3 linked regions of the Telluria mixta genome follow. The protein of the gene in region 3 interacts with the protein of the main gene of each other region in a pairwise test. Links are inferred from orthologs where the notes say so. Each region holds a gene or a part of one and is shown on either strand. Other genes may lie near its edges.

Region 1 (7,898 bases), 6.6 Mb from region 3 along the record:
GACGCCTACATCGACCTGAAGATGCAGGAAGTCCAGCGCCTGCGCATGACCCCGCACCCGGCCGAATTCGACATGTACTACTCGTCGTAATTCGTTGGCATCACCCAGTGCCGGAATGGAAACGAACGGCACTGGAGTGTATCCACACGGTAACGAAAACGCGGGGAAAGCCAGCCGGCTGCCTCGCGTTTTTTACTGGATGGGGTATAGTCGGAAGCTTCCCAACCATGCATCCAGACTGACCTGATGCGAATGACAAGCTGCTTCCTCCTGCGTCTGTTGTTGCTCGCAGGACTTGCCGCGCATGAGGCGCGGGCCGATTCCATTATTTATAAATGCGTCGCCCAGGATGGTCGGGTGGAGTTTACCGACATCAACAAGCCAGGCTGCAAGGTGCTCGACCTGCCGGGCTATGTCGCGTCGACCCCGGCACCGGCGCCACGCGCCGCACCCGCGGTGACGATGCGCCAGGGAGCAGGGCGCCCGGCGGCAAGCGCGCCCAACCCCGCGGGGTTCCCGCGGGTGGACGGTGCCACGCAAAAGGCACGCGACGACGACCGCCGCGCGATCCTCGAGGACGAATTGCGTGCCGAGGAGCGGAAGCTGGCGGACCTGAAGCGCGACTATAACAACGGCGAGCCGGAACGCCAGGGCAACGAAAAGAATTACGCGAAATACCAGGAACGCGTGGCCCAGATGCGCGACAACATCGGCCGCAGCGAAAAGAACGTCGAAGCGCTCAAGCGCGAGATCGCCAACATCAAATGACACCATGAACGGGACATCGGCCCATCCTCTCCAGCACGACCGTTTCGCAGGCCTCGACATGCTCGCCTCCGCCGTGCTGGTGGCGGATGCCGATGGGCTCGTTCGCTACGCCAACCCGGCCGCCGAGCACCTGCTCGACATGTCGGCCAAGTCGCTGTCGCGCCAGAAGCTCGTCGGCCTGTTTACCAACGGCGACGAGCTGGGCGCCCTGTGCGAACAGGCGATCGCCCACAAGTACGCCGACCTGCGCCAGGACCTCACGCTGTTCCGCCCGGCACGCGAGCCGCTGCACGTGCACAGCATCGTCAGCGCGGCCGGCGAGGCCGAGGTCGTCGTCGAGCTGCGCGAGAATGTCCAGCAGCTGAAACTCGACCGCGAGGAGCGCCTCCTCGACCAGAGCCTGGCCAACAAGGAACTCATCCGCAATCTCGCCCACGAGATCAAGAACCCGCTGGGCGGCATCCGCGGCGCGGCCCAGTTGCTGGAACTGGAGCTGCCGGATGTGCACCTGAGCTCGCTGCGCGAATACACGCAGGTGATCATCAAGGAAGCCGACCGCCTGCAGACGCTCGTCGACCGCCTGCTGGCGCCGCACCGCCGTCCGCACATCGTGGGCGACGTCAACATCCACGAAGTGTGCGAGCGCGTGCGCAGCCTCGTGCTGGCCGAGTTCCCGTCGGGCCTCGCGATCCGGCGCGACTACGACGCGTCGATTCCCGAGTTCCGCGGCGACAAGGAACAGCTGATCCAGACCGTCCTGAACATCGTCCACAACGCCGCCCAGGCCCTGCGCGCACGCATTGCGGCGGGCGACGCCGAGATCGTCCTGCGCACCCGCGTGGCACGCCAGGTCACCCTCGCGAAGGTCCGTTACGGGCTGGCATTAGACTTGCATATCATCGACAACGGACCGGGCATCGCCCCCGATATCCGCGACCGCATCTTCTATCCGCTCGTCTCCGGGCGCGAAGGCGGCAGCGGTCTCGGGCTGACCTTGGCGCAGACTTTCGTGCAACAGCACCTGGGACTGATCGAGTGCGAAAGCCGGCCTGGATTGACGGATTTCCGCATCCTGATTCCCCTGCCATAAGCGGGTGAAATCGAGGGGCGTCTCCGGCAATCCCCCCTTGAACCTTCGCGGGAAGTAGAACTACATGAAACCAATCTGGATTGTCGACGACGATGCATCGATCCGCTGGGTGCTGGAAAAGGCCCTGGCGCGCGAGAACCTCGCCACCCGGAGTTTTGCCAGCGGCCGCGAAGCGCTGACAGCATTCGAAACGGACACGCCGCAAGTGCTGGTGTCCGACATCCGCATGCCCGGCGAATCGGGCCTCGATCTGCTGGCCGCCGTCAAGGAACGCCATCCGGGCCTGCCGGTCATCGTCATCACCGCCTTTTCCGACCTCGACTCCGCCGTCGCCTCGTTCCAGGGCGGCGCCTTCGAATACCTGGCCAAGCCGTTCGACATCGACAAGGCCGTCGCCCTGATCCGCCGCGCGCTCGAGGAGAGCCTGCGCGAGGCCAGCGTCGACATCGCGCCGAGCGAGACGCCCGAGATCCTGGGCCAGGCGCCCGCGATGCAGGAAGTGTTCCGCGCGATCGGCCGCCTGTCGCAGTCGAACGTGACCGTGCTGATCACGGGCGAATCGGGCACCGGCAAGGAACTTGTCGCACGCGCGCTGCACAAGCACAGCCCGCGCGCGCAGCAGCCGTTCATCGCGCTGAACACGGCCGCGATCCCGAAGGACCTGCTGGAATCCGAACTGTTCGGCCACGAGCGCGGCGCCTTCACGGGCGCGCAGGCGATGCGGCGCGGCCGCTTCGAGCAGGCCGAGAACGGCACCTTGTTCCTGGACGAAATCGGCGACATGCCGTTCGACCTGCAGACGCGTTTGCTGCGCGTGCTGTCCGATGGCCATTTTTACCGCGTGGGCGGGCACCAGCCCGTGAAGGCGAACGTGCGCGTGATCGCGGCCACGCACCAGAACCTGGAGCAGCGCGTGCGCGACGGCCTGTTCCGCGAAGACTTGTATCACCGCCTGAACGTGATCCGCCTGCGCCTGCCCAGCCTGCGCGAACGGAGGGAAGATATCCCCATTCTGGTGCGCCACTTCCTGGTGCAGAGTGCACGCCAATTGGGCGTCGAGACCAAGCGCATGAGCGACGAAGCGCTGCGCTTCCTCACCGGCCTGGAACTCCCCGGCAACGTGCGCCAGCTGGAAAACCTGTGCAACTGGATCACGGTGATGGCGCCGGGCCAGACCGTGGAGGTGAAGGACCTGCCGCGCGACCTGACCCAGGCCCAGCCCATGCCGGCCGGCGGCAATGGGATCGCCGTCGGCATCAGTTCCGGCGTCGGCACGGTGACGCTGGCGCCGCCGTCGTCCGGCATGGCGCACCACGCCGAAGCGGGCGTGCTGCCGAATGGCGCCGACGGCTGGATCGGCCTCCTGGAACTGCAGGCCGCGCGCATGCTGTCGGACGGGCAGGTGGAAGTGATGGACGTGCTGGGCCGCCAGTTCGAATCCGCGCTGATCCGTACGGCGCTGAAGCACACGCATGGCCGCAAGAACGACGCGGCGATCCGGCTCGGCATCGGGCGCAATACCATCACGCGCAAGATTGCCGAGTTGGGCATCGACGGGGCGAAGGACGAATAACGCATACGCCGGTTGAACGCGTGGGCACCACGTGCCCACGCGAGCGTTGGCGTAATGCCGGCCTATGGGACGATGGTGTAAGCTCTGTCATCTTTGCAACAACGTTTCGATGACATGCTGATCAACTGTGTCGCCTACCAGGAAGGCAAGAAGCTGTGCGACATCCCCGTCGAAGACATCAGCGACTACCTGGATAAACCCGGCTGCTTCGTCTGGGTTGCGCTGCGCGACGCCACCGACGCCGAAATGGCGCAGATGAAGGAAGAGTTCGCGCTGCACGAACTGGCCGTCGAAGACGCCGCGCGCGGCCACCAGCGTCCCAAGATCGAGGAATACGGCGACTGCCTGTTCACCGTCGTGCACACGGTCGATCTCGTCGATGGCGACCACCTCGCCACCGGCGAGCTGGCGATCTTCGCGGGCAAGAATTACGTCCTGTCCGTCCGCCGCGATTCCGCCAAGGGTTTTCTCGGCGTCCGCGCACGCGCCGAGCGCGAACCGCATCTATTGAAAATGGGCTCGGCCTTCGTCATGTACGCGCTGATGGACGCCGTCGTCGACCGCTACTTCCCCGTCGTCGACATGCTCGAATCCGAACTCGAGACGATCGAGGACCGCATCTTCACGCACGGCGCCCAGCGCGAGAACGTCGAGCGCCTGTATCAATTGAAGAGAAAGGGCCTCGTGCTGCGCCACGCCGTGTTCCCGCTGCTGGAAGCGATCGGCCGGCTGCACGGCGGCCGCGTCCCCCCGCTCATCGTCGGCACGCAGGATTATTTCCGCGACGTGCACGACCACCTGATCCGGATCGGCGGCCGCCTCGACGCGATCCGCGACACGATCAGCACCGCGATCCAGGTGAACCTGTCGATGGTCTCCATCGACGAAAGCGAAGTCAATAAACGCCTCGCCGCGTGGGCCGCAATCTTCGCCGTGTTCACGGCCTTCGCCGGCGTATGGGGCATGAATTTCAAGTACATGCCTGAGCTGGAATGGAAGTGGGGCTATCCGATGGCGCTCGCCGTCATGATCGCGGTGTGCGTCTACCTCTATCGGCGCTTCAGGAAGGCCGGCTGGTTGTAAAGAAAAACGCCCGGTGCGCGAACACCGGGCGTTTTGATTTGCTGCGCGACTACGTGCTTAGAACGTGTAGTTCACGCGCGCGTAGAAGGTGCGGCCCAGCGGATCCGTGTAACGCGGATCGTAGCCGGCCTGGAACGTGTAATCCTGGTACGACAGCGGCGGATCGCGGTCGAGCAGGTTACGCACGCCGACGGTCAGGCCCAGGCCCTTCTTCTGCTGCCAGGCGCCGTACAGGTCGAACGTCGTGTAGGAAGCGACATGGTTGGTCGGATCCTGGTCGACGTAGCCGCTCTTGTAGCGGGCGGTCAGGCCGGCCGACAGGGCGTCGCGGCTCCACACCAGGTTGTTGGTCGACTGCCAGCGGAACACCGGACCCGTGCCCGAGTACACGCCGACATTCTGGTTCCACTCGCCGCCTTCCGTGTTCTGGTACTCGTACTTGTGGACGTAGGTCGTGTTCGACGCGAACGAGAACGTGCCGTAGCCGGCCGAGCGCCAGCGGTAGTTGGCCGACAGGTCGATACCGTTGGTGATGATGCCGCCCAGGTTCTCGTTCAGGCGCTCGATGTAGCCGCAGGTCGCCGGGTTCGGGCACTGCGAACCGTCCACCGACAGTTCGCCGGCCGGGTTGCGGTGGTACCGGGAGGCATACTTGACGTTGTCGGCGAAGATGTCGTCCAGGCTCAGCACGCTGATCTGGTGGTCCAGCTTCAGGGCCCAGATGTCGACGCCGACGCTCAGGTTCTTCAGCGGCTCGATCATGATGCCGATCGTGGCGTTCTTCGACTTCTCCGGCTGCAGCGCGGGGTTGCCGCCACCCAGCACCTGGAACTGCTGGCTGCAGTTCGCGGCGCGCGAGTGGCCCGGCAGCGGGTTGCCGCCCGGGCAGTTGACCGGGTCGTCATACGTGCCGGCGGTGTTGGTGAAGGTCTGGGCCGAGTGGATATCGTACAGCGACGGGGCGCGGAAGCCGGTCGAGTACGAACCGCGCACCAGCACCGCCTGCGTCGGCTGCCAGCGGAACGACACTTTCGGGTTGGTCGTGTTGCCGAAGTCGCTGTACTTGTCGTAGCGGACCGAGCCCGTCACGTCCAGGGTTTTCAGGATCGGGACGTTCAGTTCGCCGTAGACGGCGTACGTGTGACGCGAGCCCGAGTTGAGCGTGTTCGGGTCGATACCGGTCGAGGCGACGACCTTCTCGGCAAACTCGGTATTCGCGGCGCTCGTGAACTTGTCGTACGTCGTCGCCGCGCCCAGTGCCAGGGCGGCGCCGCGGCCGGCGTTCAGCCAGTCGCCCAGCTCGCGGCTGGCGTGGAAGTCGAGGCCCGTGGTCTGGCCGCGCGCGGTCTGGATGGTGCCCGACAGGGCGGCCGAGTTCAGCAGCGCGGTGCCTGCGGCGGACTGGTCGCCGAACGGGTTGATCACGCCGTCCCGGACGCCCTGGGTGATGAGGCCACCGTCGCTGTAGCCGAACAGCTGCTCCTGCACGCGGTTCTCGTTCCAGGTGACGGCACCGTCGTAGTCCCAGCCGGCGACGTTGCCGGCCAGCGAGACGACCAGGCGCTGCTGGCGGTTCGTGTTCTTGTCCTGGCGCACGCCGTTCGGCATGTCGCGCCATTTCACGTGCGTGAAGCCCGGCTGCACACCGTCCGGCATGAAGGCTTCGGTGTAGGTCGGATCCAGGCCGGCCGGGTAGTACGGGTTGGCCGTGCCGTCCGGACGCAGGCGGTTCATGTACAGGCCGCCGTACGGGACCGGGGCGATGGTGGTGCCGACGACGCTCTGGCTCGTCAGGTATTCGACGCCCAGTTCGTGCTGGCCCAGCTTCAGGGTGCCGCGGATCAGGCCGGAGTCGCGGATGTTGCGCGGGATGTAGTCGACGAACGACGAGGTCGTCATCAGGCAGCCGGTGCCGCCGTCCGGAATCAGGTGCACGCCGGTCGTGCAGCCCGGGCCGGCCGGGTTGACGCTGTCGCCGCCCTGGTAGTAGTTGGCCGGGAAGGTCGAGGTCGACAGGCCGCCCGGGTAGCGGGTGTTGTACGAGCGGTCGGTACCGGTCAGCGGGTACTGTTCCTGGTGGTCGATCACGGCCGAGATGTTCCAGCCCTGGGTGTCGAGGTCGCCCCAGCCCAGCGCGACGTTCGCGTTGATCGAACGGCCGCCGCCGTGCGACGCGACGTCTTCGCCGAAGGTGGCGCTGCCGCCCTGGTAATTCTTCTTCGTGATGAAGTTGATCACGCCGCCCACGGCGTCGGAGCCGTACAGCGACGACGCGCCGTCGCGCAGCACTTCGACGCGCTCGAGCGCGGCGAACGGGATCATGTTCAGGTCGGGGGCCGAGCTGTCGTAGGCGTTGTTCGCCAGGCGACGGCCGTTCAGCAGCACCAGGGTCTTGTTCTGGCCGATGCCGCGCAGGTTGGCGAACGAGGCGCCGCCCGTGCTGGAACCAACCGACTGGCTGGTGCCTTGCTGGGCCTGCGAAACGCTCAGGTTCGACATCACCTGCTCGATGGTGGTCAGACCTTCCTTCTTCAGGTCTTCGACACGGAGCACGGTGACGGGCACGGCCGTTTCAGCGTCGATACGCTTGATCGCCGAGCCGGTGATTTCGACGCGCGCGATCGGCGCCTGCTGCACTTCCTGGGTTTGTGCCAGGGCGGTGCCGGCAAAACCGAAGCCGGCTGCCAGCGTCGTGCCGGAGAATATGAGGCGCAGGGTCCGCGCCATGGTTTTTTCTGTGAGCATCTTGGTCCTGTTTTGTAGGTTACAAGTTTGAAATAGCGGATAACCAATATTTCAAGAACAGTAAACATACACCACAGAAACTAAAATTCACGCAGATTTGTGGTGTAATTACGTCAAAAACAGACAGATTTGCATTAACGCTTGTAAAAATTTGAAACAATATTTCTTTGTGAAATCAAGCGTGTATGTACGACATCTTTATGTACATATGTCTCGATCAGTGGAATCAGGTGGTTTCGGCCATGCAGGCGGGCGCCGGCCGTGAGACCGGCGCCAGGGGAGGTGAGGAAGGAACTCAGCCGACCATGGCCAGTGCGACCGCTTCCGCGACGCGGATGCCGTCGATCGCGGCCGACATGATGCCGCCCGCGTAGCCGGCGCCTTCGCCGGCCGGGTACAGGCCTGCCGTGTTCAGGCTCTGCAGGTTGTCGTCGTGGCGCTTGATGCGGATCGGCGACGACGTGCGGGTCTCGACGCCGGTCAGCACGGCGTCTTCCTTGTAGTAGCCCTTGATCTGCTTGTCGAACGCGACGAAGGCTTCGCGCAGCGCCACGGTGGCGTAGTCGGGCAGGGCCGGGGCGAGGTCGGTCAGGTGCACGGCCGGCTTGAACGACGGCGTCACGCTGCCGAATTCGGTCG
Region 2 (8,237 bases), 2.3 Mb from region 3 along the record:
CGGATCGGCAGTATATACGCCATCGACCTTGGTTGCCTTCAATACAATTTCGGCCGAGATTTCCGAGCCGCGCAGCGCGGCGGCGGTGTCGGTGGTGAAGAAGGGGTTGCCGGTGCCCGCGGCGAACACCACGACCTTGCCCTCTTCCAGGTATTGCAGCGCCTTCGGGCGCACGTACGGCTCGACCACCTGCTCGATGCCGATCGCCGACATCACGCGGGCGGTGATGCCCTGCTGGCGCATGGCGTCGGCCAGCGCGAGCGCATTCATCACGGTGGCCAGCATGCCCATGTAGTCGGCCGTCGCGCGGTCCATGCCCTGCGCACCCGGTGCAACGCCGCGGAAGATGTTGCCGCCGCCAATCACCACTGCCAGTTCCACACCCAGCTTCGACACCTCAGCCACGTCGGCGACCATGCGTTCGATGGTGGCGCGGTTGATGCCGAACGGATCGTCGCCCATCAGCGCTTCGCCAGACAGTTTGAGGAGGACTCGTTGGTAGGCTGGTTTTGTCATGAATGGGGCTCCTGTGATGATTGATATTTCGAATTCGGTACTGCACCGGCCGGGATCGCCATCCGGTTGTAAAAACGGGCCTTGCGGCCCGTTCTCTTTATTACTGCTTGGCAGCAGCCATCTGGGCTGCCACTTCCGCTGCGAAGTCGTCGACTTTCTTCTCGATGCCTTCGCCGACCACGTACATCGTGAATGCTTTCACGGTGGTGTTGGCGGCCTTCAGCATCTGCTCGACGCTCTGCTTGTCGTTCTTCACGAAAGCCTGGTTGAACAGCGACACTTCTTTCAGGTACTTCTGCACCGAACCGTCGATACGCTTCGCGACGATCTCGGCCGATTGCGGCTGCTTGCCTTCGGCGACGGCCTTGTCGGCGTCTTCCTTGGCTTTCAGCTGAGCAACCGAACGCTCTTTCTCGATCAGCTCGGCCGGCACTTGCTCTGCCGACAGGGAGACCGGCTTCATCGCGGCGATGTGCATCGCGACGTCTTTACCGACCTGCTCATCGGCGCCGTCGTAGTCGACGATCACGCCGATGCGGTTGCCGTGCAGGTACGATGCCAGCTTGCCGGTGGTTTCGAAGCGCTGGAAGCGGCGGACGGTCATATTCTCGCCGATTTTGCCGATCAGTGCCGTACGCACGTCGTCGAAGGTCTTGCCGTCGACCGGCAGGGCGGCCAAGGCGGCGACATCGGCCGGGTTGTTTTCGGCGACCAGCTTGGCAGCCAGGTTGGCCATGGCCATGAACTCGTCGTTCTTGGCGACGAAGTCGGTTTCGCTATTGATTTCGACCAGCGCGCCGATGTTGCCGGCGACGAAAGCCGTCACGACACCTTCGGCGGTGATGCGGGCTGCCGCTTTCGATGCCTTGCCGCCCAGCTTGACGCGCAGGATCTCTTCGGCACGTGCCATGTCGCCTTCGGCTTCGTTCAGTGCCTTCTTGCATTCCATCATCGGTGCGTCGGTCTTCGCGCGCAGTTCACCAACCATCGCTGCAGTAATCGCTGCCATGTCATTTCTCCTAAAAGTAGGAGCAAGCCGCCGTCTTCGACGGCTTGCATATTATTAATCTATCCAGAAACTGCTTGCAAAAAGGGGCGCTCGATCTTAGGCTCGGCGCCCCTTTACAGCTCAGCGGGCCGTGACCCGCCGGGAATTAAGCTTGCTCGGAAACTTCGACGAAGTCGTCAGCCGACTTGACCATCTCGGCGACTTCGTTGGTGGCGTTTGCACGGCCTTCCAGGATCGCATCGGCGACGCCGCGTGCGTACAGGGTGATGGCCTTCGACGAGTCGTCGTTACCCGGGATGACGTGGGTCACGCCTTCCGGCGAGTGGTTGGTGTCGACCACGCCGATGACCGGGATGCCCAGCTTGCCGGCTTCGGTGACGGCGCCCTTGTGGTAGCCGACGTCCACGACGAAGATCGCGTCCGGCACGCCTTGCAGGTCCTTGATGCCGCCGATCGATTTCTGCAGCTTGTCCAGTTCGCGCGAGAACATCAGCGCTTCTTTCTTGCTCATCTTCTCGACTTCGCCCGACTCGATGGCCGCTTCCATGTCCTTCAGACGCTTGATCGAGGTCTTGATCGTCTTGAAGTTGGTCAGCATGCCGCCCAGCCAGCGCTGGTCGACGTACGGCACACCGGCGCGCTGCGCTTCAGCGGCGATGATGTCGCGGGCCTGGCGCTTGGTGCCCACCAGCAGGATCGTGCCGCGGTTGGCGGCGATCTGCTTGATGGTCTTCATCGCATCCTGGTACATCGCCATGGTTTTTTCCAGGTTGATGATGTGGATCTTGTTGCGATGACCGAAGATGAACGGGGCCATTTTCGGGTTCCAGAAACGGGTCTGGTGGCCGAAGTGAACACCGGCTTCCAGCATTTCGCGCATAGTGACAGACATTGTATTCTCCAGGGTTGGGTCTTGAATGACGGCCGGTACACCCGTTTTCGGGCACCCTTTTCGGCCGCATTCGCGATTTACATTCAAAAATTGCTCGATACGGACACGAGCAACCCGAGATTCTAGCGGGATTTGACACGAATTTCAAGCTCGCGCACGCATGACCGTCGCCGCCGGGGGCAGCGGCCGGCGGCCCGGCCACGTTATGAATCACATATAATGACCGGCACAGAACTTATCGCAGAACGGATCAATATGGCAATTTCCATCAAGACCCCGGAAGACATCGAGGGCATGCGCATCGCCGGCCGCCTCGGCGCCGAGGTGCTCGACTACATCACGCCCTTCGTCAAACCGGGCGTGACCACCGGCGAACTGGACCGCCTGTGCCATGAATACATGGTGAATGTGCAAGGCACCGTCCCGGCCCCGCTGAACTATGCGCCGCCGGGCTACCCGCCGTTCCCGAAAGCCGTCTGCACCTCCGTCAACGACGTGATCTGCCACGGGATTCCGGGCGACAAGGTCCTCAAGAATGGCGACGTGGTGAACATCGACGTCACCGTCATCACGAAGGATGGTTATCACGGCGACAACAGCCGCATGTTCTTCATCGGCGAACCGTCGAAGCTGGCGCGCCGCCTGACGGAGATCACCTACGAATGCATGTGGCTCGGCATCAGCAAGGTGAAACCGGGCGCGCACCTGGGCGACATCGGCCACGTGATCCAGCAGCACGCGGAAAACGCCGGCTATTCCGTCGTGCGCGAATTCTGCGGCCATGGCATCGGCAAGGTCTTCCACGAAGAGCCGCAGGTGCTGCACTACGGCCGTCCGGGCACGGGCGAAGAGTTGAAAGCCGGCATGATCTTCACGATCGAGCCGATGATCAACGCGGGCCGCCGCGAGATCCGCGAAATGCCGGACGGCTGGACCATCAAGACGAAGGACCGCAGCCTGTCCGCCCAGTGGGAACACATGATCCTCGTGACGGAGACGGGTTACGAAGTACTGACGACGTCGGCCGGCACCCCGCCGCCGCCCGCCATCATCCAGCCGAAAGACACCGTCGCCGCCTGACCCGCTCCCATGTCCACGTCCACCGCCACCACGTCCTCGACCGCGCAACCGCTGCAGCCGCTGCAGCTGAAGCAACGCCTGAAAGCCGAGCGCCAGCTCGTCATCGCCGAGTTCCGCGAGAACGGCAAGCCGGAAAAACTGTTGCGCGGCCTGCGCCACAGCGTCGACGGCGTGCTGGCGGATGCGTGGCATGCGGCCGGCCTGCCGCCGGATGCCGCGCTGGTGGGCGTGGGCGGCTACGGCCGCGGCGAGCTGTTCCCGAATTCCGACGTCGACCTGCTGATCCTGCTGGGCAACCCGCCCGACGCGATCGCGCAGGCGAAGCTGGAAAACTTCGTGCAGCTGCTGTGGGACCTGGGCCTGGAAATCGGTCACAGCATCCGTACGGTGGACGAATGCATGACGGAGTCGGCCGCCGACATCACCGTGCAGACGAGCCTGCTGGAAGCCCGCCTCGTGACGGGCAATGAAGCCATCTTCAACGAATTGCTGCGCCGCTACGACGAGGCGATGGACGCGCAGGCCTTCTTCCAGGCCAAGACGGCCGAGATGCGCCTGCGTCACGCCAAGTACGAATTCACGCCGTTCTCGCTGGAGCCGAACGTCAAGGAAAGCCCGGGCGCGCTGCGCGACCTGCAGGTGATCCTGTGGGTGGCCAAGGCGGCCGGTCTCGCGAATTCCTGGAGCCAGCTCGCGATCCGCGGCCTGATCACGCGCGAGGAAGCGCGCCAGCTGATGGAAAAGGAGCGCGCCTTCAAGGACATCCGCATCCGCCTGCACCTACAGACGAACCGGAGAGAAGACCGTCTCGTGTTCGACGTGCAGACGGCCATTGCGGAAACGTTCGGCCTCACGTCCACGGGCGAGGGACTCGACGCGCGCCGCGCCAGCGAATACCTGATGCAGAGATATTACTGGGCCGCGAAGACCGTGACCCAGCTGAACACGATCCTGCTGCAGAACATCGAGGCCTACCTGTTCCCCACGCCGTCGCAGCCGGTGCCGATCAACCCGCGCTTCAACGAAGTGGGCGGCTTCATCGACATCGCCGCGGACGACACGTTCGAGTCCACGCCTGCCGCCGTGCTGGAAATCTTCGTGCTGATGACGGAACGCCCCGACATCAAGGGCATGACCGCGCGCACGATGCGCGCCCTGTGGCATGCGCGCACGCTGATCGACGACGCATTCCGCGCCAACCCGCAGCACCGCGCCCTGTTCCTGCGCGTGCTGCAGGCGCCGGTGGGTCTCGTGCACGCGCTGCGCCGCATGAACGACATGGGCATCCTCGGCCGCTACCTGCCGAACTTCCGCCGCATCATCGGCCAGATGCAGCACGACCTGTTTCACGTGTACACGGTCGACCAGCACATCATGATGGTCGTGCGGAACATGCGCCGCTTCACGATGACGGAGCACGCGCACGAATACCCGTTCTGCAGCCAGCTGATCGCCAATTTCCGCGACCGCTGGCTGCTGTACGTGGCCGCCCTCTTCCACGACATCGCCAAGGGCCGCGGCGGCGACCACTCGGAACTGGGCAAGGTCGATGCGCGCGAATTCTGCCGCGACCACGCCTTGTCCGAGGAAGACACGGAACTGGTCGTGTTCCTCGTCGAGCACCACCTGACGATGTCCGTCGTCGCCCAGAAGCAGGACCTGTCCGACCCGGACGTGATCCAGTCCTTCGCCCGGCTCGTACGCGACGAGCGCCACCTGACCGCGCTGTACCTGCTGACGGTGGCCGACATCCGCGGCACGAGCCCCAAGGTGTGGAATGCGTGGAAGGCGAAGCTGCTGGAAGACCTGTACAAGATGACCCTGCGCGTGCTGGGCGGCGAGCCGCCGTCGGCCGACCGCGAACTGCGCGCGCGCCAGCAGGAAGCCTTGGCCACGCTGCGCCTGTTCGGCCTGCCGTCGGACGCGCACGAGGCGCTGTGGAAGCAGCTCGACATGGCCTATTTCCTGCGCCACGACGCCTCCGACATCGCCTGGCAGACCCGCTGCCTGGTCGACAAGCTGGGGCGCGACAAGCCCGTCGTGAAATCGCGCCTGGCACCGATCGGCGAAGGCCTGCAGGTGACGGTGTACGTGAAGGACCAGCCCGACCTGTTCGCGCGCATCTGCAGCTATTTCGACCGCAAGAATTTCTCCATCCTCGACGCCAAGATCCACACGACGAAGGATGGCTACGCACTCGACACGTTCCTCATCACGGACGAACATTTCGCCAACAGCTACCGCGACATCATCAACCTGATCGAGCACGAGCTGTGCGAGGTGCTCGTGCACCAGGAACCCCTGTCGCCGCCGCTGCGGGGCCGGCTGTCGCGCATGTCGCGCAACTTCCCCATCACGCCGACCGTGGACATGCGCCCGGACGAGCGGGGCCAGTTCTGGGTGCTGGCGATCGGCGCCAACGACCGCAACGGCCTGCTGTACTCGATCGCGAGCGTGCTGGCGCGCTACCGGATCAATCTGCACACCGCCAAGATCATGACGCTCGGCGAGCGCGTCGAGGACGTGTTCCTCATCGACGGACAGGCGCTGAACAACCAGCGCGTGCAGGTGCAGCTGGAGACCGAGTTGCTCGACGCCGTGAAGATCTAAGTTAATGCGTCATTCCCGCGCAGGCGGGAATCCATACTGAGCCGCAGAATTCGATAATTCAAAACTGCTGCGGTCTCTCAACAGAGTGGCTTCGGCACTTCAGCATGGGTTCCCGCTTTCGCGGGAACGACGGTATTTGTTTCCGTAATTTTTTGAACGACCATGACCGAACCCGTACGCCTTTCCAAACGCATGTCCGAACTTGGCCTCTCTTCCCGCCGCGAGGCCGATGAGTGGATCGCGAAAGGATGGGTCCGCGTCGACGGCCAGGTGGTGTCCGAGCTGGGCAGCAAAGTCTTGCCGCACCAAAAGATCACCGTCGAACGCCAGGCAGCCGCCCAGCAGGCCAAGCGCGTGACCGTGCTGCTGAACAAGCCGGTCGGCTTCGTCAGCGGCCAGGCGGAAGACGGCTACAAGCCGGCCGTCGTGCTCGTGAAACCGGAAAACCGCTGGGCGGACGATCCATCGCCCGAGCTGTTCCACCCGACGCAGCTGAAATCCCTCGTGCCGGCCGGACGGCTGGACATCGATTCCGTCGGCCTCCTCGTGCTGACGCAGGACGGCCGCATCGCGAAGCAATTGATCGGCGAAGACACGTCCATCGAAAAGGAATACCTCGTACGCGTGCAGTACACGAAGCCGGGACGCCTGCCGGACGCCGACCTCAAGAAGCTGAACCACGGCCTGTGGATGGACGGCAAACCGCTGCTGCCCGCAAAAGTGCGCTGGCAAAACGACGACCAGCTCAGCTTCACCCTCAGGGAAGGCCGCAAGCGCCAGATCCGCCGCATGTGCGACATGGTCGGCCTCAAGGTCATCGGCCTCAAGCGTGTGCGGATCGGCCGCGTGAAGCTCGGCGACCTGCCGCCCGGGCAGTGGCGCTATTTAGGCGCAGACGAGCGCTTCTGATCCTCAATGCGCGTGCCGCATCTGTGTCCACGGATCCAGCACGCGCAGTTCATCGAGCACGGCCCGCGGCGCCTCGACGGTGCCGCCGCTGTCCTGGTCCCACTCCAGCCTCAGCTTTGATCGGCCCCTGCGCAAGTCCACGCGGACGTAATCGACCCACGCGTCTTCGGCATCGTATTCGAACGTCTTCATCCAACCGGTCCGCAGCAGCGCTTCCAGCGTCTGGCGCAGTGCGAATGGTGGGAGGTCCGAAATCGTTTCAGGGTGTAACTGGGGATCATTGAAGACGCCCAGGTATCTGACGAATTGTGAAATCCACGCCATCGCTGCCTCCCAACATCGGTTGACGTTGATTTCAGTCTACTAAGGCGGGAAGCATATTGACGTTAGCTAACGCACATAGCGGAACCAAATGCAGTTCGCATATGTCACAAATTTGTAACTTTTTGTTTCAGCAACGTCGTATGATCTCTTTCAGGCAAGAATTCTGTGCAACTCCTCGATACTGACGGGTTTGGTGAGATGGTGCGAAAAGCCACGGTTGCGGGTCTGGCGCCGGTCGGCATCCTGCCCCCATCCCGTCAGTGCCGCGATCCGCACGGTGGTGAAGCGCTCGTCCTGGCGCAGGCGGCGCGCGACTTCATAGCCGTCCATGCCGGGCATCCCGAGGTCGAGCAAAACACTGGTCGGCTGGAAAGTTTCAGCCATCGCCAGCGCGGCGCGACCGTCGTACACGACGCGGACCTCGGCGCCATCCGCTTCCAGCAATAACCCAAGCGTATCGGCGGCGTCGCGGTTGTCGTCCACGACAAGGATGCGCTGGCCGTGGAACGGCGCGGCCGGTTGGGCCAGGCCCAGCTGCGGTGCGTCGTCATCCGTATCGAGCTCGGCTGCGAGCGGCAGCCGCACGATGAACTCGCTGCCCTGGCCCGGCCCGGCGCTGCGCGCCTCGACGGTGCCGTGGTGCATCTCGACGAGGCTGCGCACCATCGTCAGGCCGATGCCGAGGCCGCCCTGTCCCCGCCCGGCGGACCGGTGGGCCTGCGCGAACATGTCGAACACGCACGGCAGCGCATCAGCCGGAATGCCGATGCCCGTGTCGCGCACGATGGCCAGGACCTGGCCGTCCTCGCGCCGCACGTCGAACCAGATGCGTCCGCCCCCGTCCGTGTACTTGGCGGCGTTGTTGAGCAGGTTGGCAAACACCTGCGTCAGGCGCAC
Region 3 (7,991 bases):
GGCAGGCCGTCACGGACCGGATGCTGTCGGCGATCGAGAAAGGCTACTGGAAGCCGGATGACGCCACGCGCCGCCGGCTGCTGGCCGAGAACGCGCGCGCCGTCGCGGAAAGCGGCGCGGCCTGTGGGGCGGATTCGTGCAGCCGGGCGACGCTGACGTTGCAGCCGTTGCTGGCGGGACGGGCGCCGGGGCAGGGTGGGGCGGCGCCGCGCGTGTCGGCCGCGCCGGCCGCGGCACCGGCTTCACCGGTCAAGGTGCCGGAACCGGCGGTAGAAGGCAAGGTCGCCGGCTTCGAGATGGAGAGCGTCATGGCCATGACGCCCGTGCAGAAGACGGTCGGCGCGCTGGCCGTGCTGGCATTGGCGATCGCCGTGGTCGGCGGCGGTTACGCGTGGCGCCGCCGCGCGGTCACGTTCGGAACGGATTCCGGTCGTTGAGCTCATCGATGTAATCGTCGATGCCGCCGGCCTCCCGTTCCAGGAAGCGCTCGACGGCATCGGCAAACGACGGATGCGCGAGCCAGTGCGCCGACCAGGTCCGCGTCGGCAGGAAACCCCGCGCCATCTTGTGCTCGCCCTGGGCGCCGCCCTCGAACACCTGGATGCCCTGCTCGATGCAGAATTCCAGCGGCTGGTAATAGGCCGCCTCGAAGTGCAGGCAGGGCACGTGTTCCAGCGCCCCCCAGTAGCGGCCGTACAGGGTCGTCTTGTCGTGCACGACGAGGGACGCCGCGATCGGGTGGCCGTCCCGTTGCGCGATCACGAGCAGCAGGTTCTCCGGCATCGTCTTGCCGATGCGGCGGAAGAAGTCCAGGTTCAGGTAGGGCTTGGAGAAGTGTTCCGAGTAGGTGTTGCGGTAGCAGCGCGTGAAGAAGCGCCATTCCTCGTCGGTGATGTCCGGCCCGCGCACGCGCCGCAACGTCACGCCCGCCTCGCGCACCTTGCGCCGTTCGGCGCGGATGTTCTTGCGCTTCTTCTGTTCGAGCGTCGCGAGGAAGTCGTCGAAGGTCGCGTAGCCCGCATTCATCCAGTGGAACTGCACGCCGCTGCGCAGCAGGAAGCCGGCGTCGGCGAGCTGCTTCGCCTGCTCGTCCGGCGGGAACAGGACGTGCGTGGACGAGACGTCCGTCGCCTTCTGCGTTTTCACGAGCACGTCGACGAGCGCCGCCCGCGCATGCGCGTCGCGCGCGAGCAGGCGCGGGCCGCTCACGGGCGTGAACGGGATCGCGGACAGCAGCTTCGGGTAATACTCGAGTCCATGCTCCTGGTAGGCGTTGGCCCAGGCCCAGTCGAACACGTATTCGCCGTACGAATGGCCTTTTACGTACAGGGGCAGGGCAGCGGCCAGGCGCTCATCCTTGTCGTACAGGGCGATGTATTGCGGCTGCCAGCCCGTCTCCGGCGTCGCGCTGCCGGATTCGTGCAGGGCATGCAGGAAGGCAAAGGACAGGAAGGGGTTCGGCGAGGCCTGCAGGGCCACGAGGGAGTCCCAGTCCGCCTGCCCGATCTCGGACAGAGAAGAAACGATATGCGTGCGATAATTCAAGATGACTTCCGTGAGCTGTTGAGACCTATGGATAAGCGATTCTTCAACCTGTATTCCCATGACTTCGCGCGCGTCGCCGTCGCCAGCCCGCGCTGTAAGGTCGCCGACCCCGCGTTCAATGCGCAGGAAACGATCCGCCTGGCACGCCAAGCCGCAGAGCAGGGCGCCGTGCTGGCCGCGTTCCCCGAACTGGGGCTGTCGGCCTACACGTGCGACGACCTGTTCCACCAGCGCGCGCTGCTCGACGCCGTGCTGGACGCGCTGGCCGAGGTGGTCGCGGCATCGAGCACATTGCCGCTGGCCCTCGTCGTCGGCGCGCCGCTGCGCGTCAACCACGTGCTGTTCAACTGCGCCGTGGTCGTCGCGGGTGGCCGCATCCTGGGTGTGGTCCCGAAAAGCTATCTGCCCAATTATGGCGAATTTTACGAAAGTCGGCAGTTCAGTCCCGCGGACAACGCGGCCGTCGACCGGATCACCCTGCTGGGCCAGGACGTAGCCTTCGGTCCGGAACAGATCTTCGAGCTGGAAAACCAGCCGCTGTTCCGCTTCCACGTCGAGATCTGCGAAGACGTGTGGGTGCCGGTCCCGCCGTCCTCGTATGCCGCGCTGGCCGGCGCGACGGTGCTGGTGAACCTGTCGGCGTCGAACGTCGTGGTGGGCAAGAGCGGCTACCGGCACCAGCTCGTGTCGCAGCAGTCGGCGCGCTGCCTGGCGGCCTACCTGTACACGTCGGCGGGCCGGGGCGAATCGACGACGGACATGGCGTGGGACGGCCAGTCGCTGATCTACGAAAAGGGCGACAAGCTGGCCGAGTCCGAGCGCTTCCTGGCCGATTCGCACATCATCTTCGGCGACGTCGACCTGGAACGCCTGTCGGTCGACCGCATGCACACGACGACGTTCGCGCAATCCGTGCGCCGCCATGCGCACGAAGTCGAAAAATTCCGCGTGCAGACCTTCGCCGTGCCGCTGCCGCTCGACAAGGACCTGCCGCTGGCCCGCCTCGTCGAGCGCTTCCCGTACGTGCCGGCCGACGGCCGCCGCCGCGACGAGCGCTGCACGGAGGTTTACAACATCCAGGTGCAGGCGCTCGTGCAGCGGCTGCAGTCGTCCGGGCACCAGAAGGTCGTCATTGGAGTGTCTGGCGGCCTGGATTCCACGCATGCGCTGCTCGTCTGCGCCAAGGCGATGGACAAGCTGGACCTGCCGCGCACGAACATCCTCGCCTACACGATGCCGGGCTTCGCGACGAGCGAGCGCACCTTGCGCCAGGCGCGCGAACTGATGCGCGTCGTCGGCTGCACGGCGCACGAGATCGACATCCGCCCCAGCTGCATCCAGATGCTGAAGGACCTCGGCCACCCGTATGCGGAAGGCGCCGAGCAGTACGACGTCACGTTCGAGAACGTGCAGGCGGGCGAGCGCACGAGCCATTTGTTCCGCCTCGCGAACCACCATCATGCGATCGTGATCGGCACGGGCGACCTGTCCGAGCTGGCGCTGGGCTGGTGCACGTACGGCGTGGGCGACCATATGTCGCACTACAACGTCAACGCGAGCGTGCCGAAGACGCTCATCTCGCACCTCGTGCGCTGGGTCGCCGACACGAACCAGATCGGCGACACGGGTTCCGACGTCCTGATCAACGTGCTGGAGACGGAGATTTCGCCGGAGCTGGTGCCGGGCAAGACGGGCACGGGCAAGGAAGAGGGCAAGCCGGCGCAGGTGACGGAAGACTTCATCGGTCCGTACGAGCTGCAGGATTTCAACCTGTACTACACCTTACGCTACGGCTTTGGGCCGGCGAAGGTGGCCTTCCTGTCGTGGAGCGCGTGGCAGGATCGCGCCGCCGGTCCGTGGCCGGAAGGCGGCAGCCCGGCGCGCAATCAGTACGACCTGGCGGCGATCAAGAAAAACCTCGGCATTTTCCTGTGGCGCTTCTTCAAGACGAGCCAGTTCAAGCGCTCCTGCGTGCCGAACGGGCCGAAGGTCGGCAACGGCGGCTCGCTGTCCCCGCGCGGCGACTGGCGCGCGCCGAGCGACTCGGAAGCGACCGTGTGGATGGACCAGCTGGCGAGGATTCCGGACTGACCGGGTGCCATGCGATAATCCCGGGAAATTCTTAGGAGATACCCATGAAACAGATTACCTGCGTGATCAAGCCGTTCAAACTGGATGAAGTGCGCGAAGCGCTGGCCGAAGTGAACGTCACCGGCCTGACCGTCACGGAAGTGAAGGGCTTCGGCCGCCAGAAGGGCCACACGGAACTGTACCGCGGCGCCGAATACGTGGTCGACTTCCTGCCCAAGGTGAAGATCGAAGTGGTGGTCGACGATGCGCTGACCGAGCAGGTCGTGGACGCCATCATCAAGGCTGCGCGTACGGGCAAGATCGGCGACGGCAAGATCTTCGTGCAGGAAGTGGAGCAGGTGATCCGTATCCGTACGGGCGAGACGGGGCCGGACGCCGTGTAACGCATTACAGGGCCAGTCAGTTACTGACTGGGCTTCTCTTGTGCCTTCGCGAGGTTCGCATAATATCCGTCGCGGGCCAACAGGTCGTCATGCGTGCCGGTTTCGACAATCGCGCCGTTACGCATCACGACGATCCGGTCTGCGTTTCGGATGGTAGAGAGGCGGTGCGCGATAACCACCGTCGTACGGCCTCTCATCAGTCGTTCAAGGGCCGCCTGCACCTGGCGTTCCGATTCCGTGTCCAGCGCGCTCGTGGCTTCGTCCAGGATCAGGATCGGCGCATCCTTGTACAGCGCGCGGGCGATCGCGATACGTTGGCGCTGTCCACCCGAAAGCCGCAGGCCGTTTTCACCGACTTCCGTCATGTAGCCGTGCGGCTGGCGCACAATGAATTCGTCCGCGTAGGCCGCTCGCGCGGCGGCGACGACGCGGTCCTGGTCCGGATCGGGATCGCCGTACGAGATATTTGCGGATAACGTATCGTTGAAGAGCACGACATCCTGTCCGACGAGCGCAATCTGCGCACGCAGGTCCTGCAACCGGTAGTGTCGAATGTCTTCGCCGTCCAGCAGAATGCGGCCGCTGCTGACGTCGTAGAAGCGCGGCAGCAGACTTGCAAGCGTCGTCTTGCCGCTGCCGGAGCCGCCCACCAGCGCTACCGTTTCGCCGGCGGCGATATGCAACGACACGTCGCGTAAGGCGGGGGTGGTGTCGACGTTCTGCTTGCCGTAGCTGAAACCCACCGACTCCAGCACGATATCGCCGGATGCACGGGCCAGTGAACGCAGCCCGCTGTCATCTTCCGCTGGAGCGTCGATGATGCCGAATACGGACGTTGCCGCCGCGAGGCCGCGCTGCAGCGGTTCGTTGACCTTGGTAAGATTCTTGATCGGCGATTGCATCGCCATCAGCGATCCCATGAAGGCGACGAACGCGCCCGGCGACAGAGCGCCTGCCTGTGCACGCAGCAACGCGAAATAAATCACGGCTGACAGGGTAATGCCAACCAACATCATGATCACGCCCGAGTTCAGTGCGGCTGTGGCGGCATGCTTGACGGACAACTGGCGATTCCGTTTCACCACGTTGTCAAAGCGCTGCTGCTCGTAATGCTGGCCTCCGAAGATCTTGACGACGCGCTGGCCACCAATGCTTTCGTCCAGCACATGGGTGAGTTCACCGATTGCATGCTGTGCGTTACCGGAAATGCGACGCATCCGGCGTCCCGCCACGACGACGACGAGTGCGACCATCGGCAGCAGGCCGAGGCAAAAAACGGCGAGCTGCAAGTCGATCCGGCACAGCAATACAATGTACCCGGCCGTGGCGATTGAATCCCGTACCACGACGTTAACGACATTCAGCCCTGCTTGCGAAACCTGATTGGCGTCGAACGTAACACGCGACAGTATGGTGCCGGTCGACGACTGATCGAAATAGCCGTTGGGAAGACGCAGGATGCGTGCAAACATTTTGCGGCGCAGGTTAGCCTGCACGTGGTTGCTGAGCCAAGCCGAGCCATAGTCCCCGGAAAAGCTGCTCACCATTCGCAGAATGGCCAACGCCATGATGGTCGCGGGAATCGTCCATAGCGCCGTTCCAGCAGTCGCCGCTGGAACGATGTGGCTTATCCATTCTTTGATGACATGCGGCAGGCCACTTGCGACCATGCCGGACATGACGTTATGCGGGTTTAACGCGTTGACTACATTCTCCAACTGCCGGATCAGGAGGACATCGGTCACGGACGCTATGGCAATCGCCACCAATGTCGCGCACAGTTGCCCGGCATAGGGACGGAATTCAAGCAGCAGACGAAAATACAGCAGGCGGTTTTTCAAGGGAAGGCTGCCGTCGCGATAAAAAGTCCATATTATGGTCGCCGGTATGTCAAGCGGACCGCAACGGTAAGAAATATTCTCAGGCTGGTGAATTTCGTAAATTCACCGCCCCACCCGCACATCGAACTTCCACGCCACCAGCCGGAACACGACGATGAACATCGCGCTGGACCACAGCGCGAAATCGTGCGGAAAGCCGTTCATCCCCAGCAGCAGAAACATCCAGTTGCCGAGGAATGCGCAGATCGCGTAGGGCTTGCCGTCCCTGAATACCATCGGCACTTCGTTGCAGACGATGTCGCGCATTACGCCGCCGAAGATCCCCGTGATCACGCCCATCATCGAGGCGATGAACAGGGGCATGTGCGCGTCCAGTGCGGACGATACGCCGGCCACGGAAAACAGGCCCAGGCCGACCGCGTCGGCGATCACGATCAACCGTTCCGACACGATCTGGCGCAGCGTCCGGATCAGCGGCGTCGCGACGAGGGCCAGCACGAAGATCAGGATCGCGTACTCCTGGTGGATCACCCAGAACAACGGCCGTTTATCGAGCAGGATGTCGCGCAGGGTACCGCCGCCGAATGCGGCGATGAAGGCGACCGTGAACACCCCCACCACGTCCATGCGTTTCCTGCGCGCCTCGATGAACCCCGAGAACGCGCCCACCAGGATTGCAACGATTTCAATGACGGTGATGAGATGCATGCGGGGGCCGATAGTCTCCATGTTGCTAGACTAGCATGCCGACCTCGGCCACGTCAGTTGGCGCGCGGTGCCAGCGGCAGGCGGACGGCGAAGACTACCAGGCCATCCTCGTACCGGTAACCGATCTCGCCCTCGTGTTCGCGCACGATCTGCTGGGCGATGTACAGGCCGAGACCCATGCCCGTGCGGTTGCGCGGATTGTTCAGCGAGCTGCGCTTGAACGGGTTGAACAGCGCGGCCTCGGTCTCCTCCGGGATCGGCGCGCCCGCGTTCGCGACTTCCAGTACGGCGACGCCATCGCGCGGCGCGAGGCGGATCGTGATCGGCTGGTTCGGCTCGCCGTGGTGGCGCGCGTTGGAGAGCAGGTTCGAGATCACCTGGCCGAGCCGGCCGCCGTCCGCCAGCACGAACGCCGGACCGACCGTGTGCAAATCGTAGACGATGGTCGGATAGGCAAGGCGCGCTTCCTCGACCATGTCCTCGACGAGGGCGGCCAGGTCGACGGGATGCAGGTCAATGCCGAGCGAGAGGCCGCGGTCGATGCGGCTCATGTCCAGCACCTGGCCGATCATGCGCTGCATGCGGTTGCTGGACGACTGGATGCGCTTGCCCAGCGTGCCCTTGTTGCTGCCGCCATCCGTCTTTTCCAGGACCATGCCGGCCATGTTGATGGAGTTGAGCGGGTCGCGCAGGTCGTGGCCCAGCATGGCGAGCAGTTGCGCGCGCGTGGATTCCGTCTGGGCGCGGCGGGCGTTCGAGACGCGCGCCAGCTCGCCCAGCATCATGCGCGCATGCGTGAGGACGCCGTCTTCCCACGGGTGAGCACAGCCGCGGACGGTCTCGTGCCAGGCCTCGAACGAGCCGCGCGGCGTCAGGCGCTCGCCCAGCGGGCCGGCCTGGGTCTTGTCCGGTTTGCCGCCCCAGGCCACTTCCTCGATCTGTTCCGTGCGCAGCAGCACGCACCAGCCGCCGGTGTGGCCGTCGAACGGCAGGCCCAGCATGCCGGCCCATTTGCCGAGCAGGGGCCGGACCGCTTCCGGCCAATCGTTCGCGCACGCGCGCGTCAGGATGGCGTGCGGCTCGGCCGGCAGCGACGCGATGATCGCTTCGCCCAGCGCCTGGTCGACGCCGCGGCACACGACGCGCCCGTACTGGCTGACGACGAGCGCCTGCGCATGCGTCGATTCCAGCAGGCCGTCGCCATGCTCGACGAGCGCTTCGAGCGGGTCTTCTTCCAGCAGCAGCGATTCCACGAGGCTCGTGCGCACCTTGGCCGCGTGCTCGACAAGTTCCGCGTCCTCGCGCGCCTCGATGCCCTGCACGGTGGACGCGATCACCTGCGCCAATACGTCGGCCGCCATCCGCACGGAGTAAGGCACGCGCTTGGGAGACATGTGGTGGCACGCGATCAGGCCCCACAGGC

Evidence for each region.
Region 1: the proteins of P0M04_RS31685 (region 3) and glnL interact in binary tests that used the Escherichia coli proteins (3 or more experiments, as listed by UniProt). The link is inferred for Telluria mixta from one-to-one orthologs.
Region 2: the proteins of P0M04_RS31685 (region 3) and P0M04_RS21725 interact in binary tests that used the Escherichia coli proteins (3 or more experiments, as listed by UniProt). The link is inferred for Telluria mixta from one-to-one orthologs.

What each region holds. Positions count from the first base shown.
Region 1 is NZ_CP119520.1:578,360-586,257, reverse strand. The notes cover bases 1-2,815. They hold glnL (nitrogen regulation protein NR(II)), read left to right. Parts: upstream 1-772; coding sequence 773-1,858; downstream 1,859-2,815. Other genes in these bases: ntrC (nitrogen regulation protein NR(I)), read left to right, coding at 1,923-2,815; P0M04_RS02540 (DUF4124 domain-containing protein), read left to right, coding at 358-768; glnA (type I glutamate--ammonia ligase), read left to right, coding at 1-90. Also shown: more of ntrC, read left to right, coding at 2,816-3,431; magnesium/cobalt transporter CorA, read left to right, coding at 3,546-4,514; P0M04_RS02520 (TonB-dependent receptor), read right to left, coding at 4,572-7,241; P0M04_RS02515 (NAD(P)/FAD-dependent oxidoreductase), read right to left, coding at 7,555-7,898.
Region 2 is NZ_CP119520.1:4,873,980-4,882,216, reverse strand. The notes cover bases 3,154-6,307. They hold P0M04_RS21725 ([protein-PII] uridylyltransferase), read left to right. Parts: upstream 3,154-3,506; coding sequence 3,507-6,107; downstream 6,108-6,307. Other genes in these bases: P0M04_RS21720 (pseudouridine synthase), read left to right, coding at 6,270-6,307; map (type I methionyl aminopeptidase), read left to right, coding at 3,154-3,497. Also shown: pyrH (UMP kinase), read right to left, coding at 1-516; tsf (translation elongation factor Ts), read right to left, coding at 617-1,525; rpsB (30S ribosomal protein S2), read right to left, coding at 1,671-2,417; more of map, read left to right, coding at 2,673-3,153; more of P0M04_RS21720, read left to right, coding at 6,308-7,016; P0M04_RS21715 (hypothetical protein), read right to left, coding at 7,020-7,208; P0M04_RS21710 (PAS domain S-box protein), read right to left, coding at 7,491-8,237.
Region 3 is NZ_CP119520.1:7,205,771-7,213,761, reverse strand. What follows is about bases 2,442-5,349. They hold P0M04_RS31685 (P-II family nitrogen regulator), read left to right. Parts: upstream 2,442-3,680; coding sequence 3,681-4,019; downstream 4,020-5,349. Other genes in these bases: msbA (lipid A export permease/ATP-binding protein MsbA), read right to left, coding at 4,040-5,349; P0M04_RS31690 (NAD(+) synthase), read left to right, coding at 2,442-3,636. In the rest of the region: P0M04_RS31700 (cobaltochelatase subunit CobN), read left to right, coding at 1-437; P0M04_RS31695 (GNAT family N-acetyltransferase), read right to left, coding at 409-1,545; more of P0M04_RS31690, read left to right, coding at 1,573-2,441; more of msbA, read right to left, coding at 5,350-5,860; P0M04_RS31675 (trimeric intracellular cation channel family protein), read right to left, coding at 5,963-6,568; P0M04_RS31670 (ATP-binding protein), read right to left, coding at 6,622-7,991. UniProt on the Escherichia coli protein: P-II indirectly controls the transcription of the glutamine synthetase gene (glnA). P-II prevents NR-II-catalyzed conversion of NR-I to NR-I-phosphate, the transcriptional activator of GlnA. When P-II is uridylylated to P-II-UMP, these events are reversed.